Regions from separate parts of the Pseudomonas sp. GCEP-101 genome, predicted to be linked through region 2. Evidence: riboswitches for the same ligand, from Rfam matches in the RefSeq annotation. Region 2 holds a riboswitch; the other holds the start of a gene.
The links. A riboswitch is a leader RNA that binds a small molecule or an ion and turns the genes downstream of it on or off. The one in region 2 is predicted to bind cobalamin.
Positions count from the first base shown of each region.

Region 1: it holds a riboswitch for cobalamin, as region 2 does, so the genes downstream of both, N0B71_RS11750 (CbtB-domain containing protein) here and cobO (cob(I)yrinic acid a,c-diamide adenosyltransferase) in region 2, are expected to answer to the same signal.

Region 1 is NZ_CP104011.1:2,573,678-2,575,870, reverse strand. Features, by position in the region: gene N0B71_RS11760 (cobalamin biosynthesis protein) at 1-188, opposite strand, end outside; gene N0B71_RS11755 (CbtA family protein) at 265-969, opposite strand; gene N0B71_RS11750 (CbtB-domain containing protein) at 1,135-1,323, opposite strand; cobalamin riboswitch at 1,428-1,641, opposite strand; cobalamin riboswitch at 1,713-1,907, shown strand; gene cobW (cobalamin biosynthesis protein CobW) at 2,143-2,193, shown strand, end outside.
Region 2 is NZ_CP104011.1:3,417,440-3,419,632, forward strand. Features, by position in the region: gene N0B71_RS15655 (FUSC family protein) at 1-801, shown strand, start outside; cobalamin riboswitch at 824-1,048, shown strand; gene cobO (cob(I)yrinic acid a,c-diamide adenosyltransferase) at 1,319-1,930, shown strand; gene N0B71_RS15665 (cobyrinate a,c-diamide synthase) at 2,157-2,193, shown strand, end outside.

The DNA.
Region 1 (2,193 bases), 840 kb from region 2:
ACCAGCGGCAGGTCAAGGGCCGCCGCCAGGGCGCTGAGCCCCGCTTCGTCGGCCTTCAGCGTGGCGCTGGCCAGGGCAGTGAGCATCGACTCGTCGAGCCCCGCCTCGGCCAGCGTGGCCTGCAGCAACGCGCGCAGTTCATCGAGCGGGCAGCCACGGCGGCAACCGAGGCCGGCAACCAGCGTCATGGTCGCTCTCCTTGAAGATGACAATAAAAACCCCGCAGCGGCCGGGCCGGCTGCGGGGTCGAGCATAGCCCCCGGATCAGGCCTGCGGCGTGAATCGGCGGAACAGCCAGGCGGCGACCAGCCCCAGCGCCACCCAGAACACCGCGTTGGTGACCAGCGAGGCGAGGATGAACTCGTGGGCCAGGCTTTCCGGCGCGAGGCTGGAGTGCACCTCCGGTTGCGGCGCGCCGATCACGTGCGGCACCACCAGCAAGGCCAGGCCAACGCTGCGCAGCGCCCAGTGGCGGCCGAACACCAGCAGAGCGAGGCCGGCGGCGGTGGCAGCGGCAGTGCCGATCCACCAGGTCTGCCGCAGGCTCAGGTCGGCGGCGGCGGTGCCGGGGACTTCCGGAGGCAGGCCGAGGGACGGCGCCAGGGTGAACACCGCAAAGCCGGCCAGGCCCCAGAACAGGCCCTCGGACGTCTTGCCCGGCTCGCGCAGGGTGAACAGGCCGGCCAGCATCAGCGCAAAGCCCACCGCGACCACCAGGTTGCCGCCGGTGGTGGAGAGGATGCGCTGCCAGCCGTCTTCCGGCTCCCAGGCTTGCGAATCATGGTGATGGTCGGCGACGGCACCTTCAGCGTGCTCGTGGCTGTGCTCGGCCATTGCCACCGGTTCGGACTTTTCGTAGGTCTCCGCCTTGAGGATCAGCGGGGACACCCACAGCAGCTGGACCACGGTCAGCACCAGCGCCGCGATCAGACCGGCGAAACCGGCGGTCTGGGCGATACGTTTGATCATTCGCTCTTTCCTTCTTTCTTCTGCGAGCCATCGAATCGAGCGAGCTAGAGCCAGTCAAGGCGGAGGATCGCCGGGGACGCGCAGTGGACTGCTGTCCATGAGCAGTCCACGGCGATTTTCCAGCGCAGCCCGGCCGACGCGCAGCCGATTGAACTCAGAACCGCGTCAGTGGCAGGGGAAGCCCGCACTATGACGGGTATCGTGGGCGGCGTTGTGCACCGCTTCCAGATGCGAGAAGCCGGCGAAATACACCAGCAGCGCACCGAGCAGGCTGGCGCCGATGGCCAGGCTGATGCGCTTGGAAAGGGGGATGGAAGTGCTCGACGCCTGTTGCGCCAGGATGCTGCTGGACATGAACGTTCCCTCTGAAACTTGAGTAGAGAACGCAGAGGTTGAACGCATTCGAACGCGCCGGATCGGTCGCGCCACGGCCTGCGCCCGCCCACCGCGGGTTTGCCAAAAACGAAGGATTCCAGGCCGGTCTCCGGGCTTGCGATGACAGCCGGCTGGCTGGGCGGGTCAGCCTTCCCATGCGCGAGCACAGTGGCTACCGATGACCCTTCATTCGCTTACCGTTGCGGGGGCAGCGCCGGACTGGTCCTTGCGGACGCACCGGCTTCCCGTTTCACCTCGCGCGCGTCGGCGCGAGACACCTGGAACCGCGCTAGCTGACCACGACCGCCCGGCAGCGTCAACCACGGCCGAACCGATCCCCGGCGATTGACCGCCCCGCTCACGCTGCGTAGCCTTCCTCCCTTCGAGGTTCTCCGGCGCTGGCCGGAGCTAAGAGGGAACGTGGAAATCTTCGGATGCGCCACGGCTGCCCCCGCAACTGTGAACAGCCTGTTCTTTCACACGCCACTGCCGACCACGGCGGGAAGGCGAAGGAACACGACAGGGCTGTGAGCCAGGAGACCTGCCTCGTGACTGGTTTTCGATCTGCTGCGCGTCGGCCATGCTGCGTGGGAGGATCGTCGTGGACTGCTCATTGACTACAGTCAACTCCGCGTCCCCGACGACCCTCCGCCTTGCCTGGCTCTAGCTCGCGAGATCCGGAACCGGTTCGTTATGAACAGACAACCGGGCGGGGTGATCCGGTGGCGACCTTCGTTGCGCGGCGAACCCGCGCGCGCGCCCTTCATCCGCCTTCCAACTCCCGCTTGCGAGGCGCGCATGAAAACCCTGGCCAAACTCCCCGTCACCATCGTCACCGGCTTCCTCGGC
Region 2 (2,193 bases):
CCGGTCGCCGCCGTCGCCTTGCTATTGATTCTGCCGCTGTGCGAGGGCTTCGCCGCGCTGTATGGCGTGCTGGGCGTGCCGCTGTTCATCGCTGCGCTGTGCATGACCCGGCCGCCCATCGCGGCGGTGGCCTCGGCGTTCTGCATCTTCTTCGTCAAGAACGTGGGGCCGAGCAACCAGATGGTCTATGACCTCGACCACTTCCTCAATGGCGCACTGGCCACCGTGCTGGGAGTGGGGTTTGCCGTGCTGGTGTTCAGTCTCGTCGAACTGCGGCCGGGCCAGCGCCACTACCGGCGGGTGCTGGGCGCACTGCTGGCCGACCTCGCCTGGCTGACCCGCGGCCCGCTGGCGAAGCTGGAAGGGTGGTTCGATGGCCGCAGCGCGGACCGCCTGTTGCGCCTGATGCGCTACCAGGACAGCCTGCCGGAGGAGCGCCGCGCCCGTTGGCGGGGCGGGTTGTTCGTGCTGGGCATGGCCGATGAGCTGTTGTTCCTGCGCGACAGCCTGAGCCAGGCGCGCGGGCCGTTGCGGCGGGCACGCGAGGCCTACCTGGCGCGCCTGCGGCAACTGCTGCTCGATGGCGGGCCGCGCCGCCATCGCGAACAGGCCCTGGACGAGGTGGAGCAGGTGCTGTTGCACGCGCTGCAGGCCAATCCCTGGCTGGACGAAGGTGCGCGTCGCCAGGCGCGGGCCGCGGTAGGCCAACTGCGTGCCATCTGGGTGCGCTGGTGCCACGAGATGCCGCGCGAGACCTTCTCGCTGCTCGCCGGTATCGGCCTGGCCGAACGGCGCAATTGACCGTGGCCTGCGCCAGCCACTAAGCTGCGCGCCTGCTTCAGGTGCTCTCGGCGCAAGCCGCGAGTGAAACAGGGAAGCCGGTGACGTCGATGCGCAATCGACCATTCCGGCGCTGCCCCCGCAACGGTAAGCGAGCTTCGAACCGCATTCCGCCACTGTGCTCCTGCATGGGAAGGCGCGGTTCCTTGGGAAACGCCAGGCGCTTCCACTCGCAAGCCCGGAGACCGGCCTGCTGCATCGCATGGCATCGCGGGAGGCGCTGCCGACGTCGGCGCATCGCGCCGCGCGTTGCCGTCCTCCGTCTGCCCCGACTGGTCAGTGCCGCGCGGGTGAGAGCGGCGGAGAATCCTTCAGGTGAAATCCCTATTCCCCGGGTCGCCAGCCTTTGCGCTGGGCGGCCACTACCGCGTGGCGCCGTCGTGCGCCGGCGGTGCGTCCCTGCTTTTTCCTCTTCCCGCGCGCTGCCACCTGGCCGGCAGGCCGACGCTCGTGCATTGCCTTTCAGGAGTCCCCTGCCATGACTGAATCCCCGGACAAGGACGAGCGCCATCGTTCGCGCATGCAGCGCAAGAAGGCGGTGATCGACGAGAAGATCGCCCAGGCCCAGGGCGAGCGCGGGGTGTTCCTGGTCAACAGCGGCAACGGCAAGGGCAAGAGCAGCGCGGCCTTCGGCATGGTCGCCCGTGCCCTGGGGCACGGCATGAAGGTGGGCGTGGTGCAGTTCATCAAGGGCGCCGCGACGACCGGGGAGGAAGCGTTCTTCCGCCGCTTCCCCGAGGAAGTCAGCTTCCACGTGATGGGCGAAGGCTTCACCTGGGAAACCCAGGACCGCCAGCGCGACATCGCCAAGGCCCAGGCCGCGTGGGACGTCGCCCGCCAGTTGCTCGGCGATCCGCAGGTCGGCCTGGTGGTGCTGGACGAAGTGAACATCGCGCTCAAGCACGGTTACCTGGAACTGGACACCGTGCTGGCCGATATCGCTGCGCGCCCGCCCATGCAGCACGTGGTCGCCACCGGCCGTGGCGTGCAGCCGGCGATGGTCGAGGCCGCCGACACCGTGACCGAGATGGGCCTGGTGAAACATGCCTTCAAGGCCGGCATCAAGGCGCAGAAAGGGGTGGAGTTCTGATGTACGGGGCTCGCCCTCACCCCAGCTCTCTCCCGAGGGGAGAGGGAGCAGTTGGGTGCGTCCTGCTGCAATGCCATCAGTCGATTGACGACTACGCTGCCGTTGCGCTCCCACAGAACAGTTGCTGGCGAGCACCAATGGATCGCGGCACGCCGAACGGCCCCCTCTCCCCCTGGGAGAGGGCTGGGGTGAGGGTGCTCTTTACTCACCATGGGGAGCGCTCCCGATGACGGCGCGCCAATGCCCCGCACTGCTGATCGCCG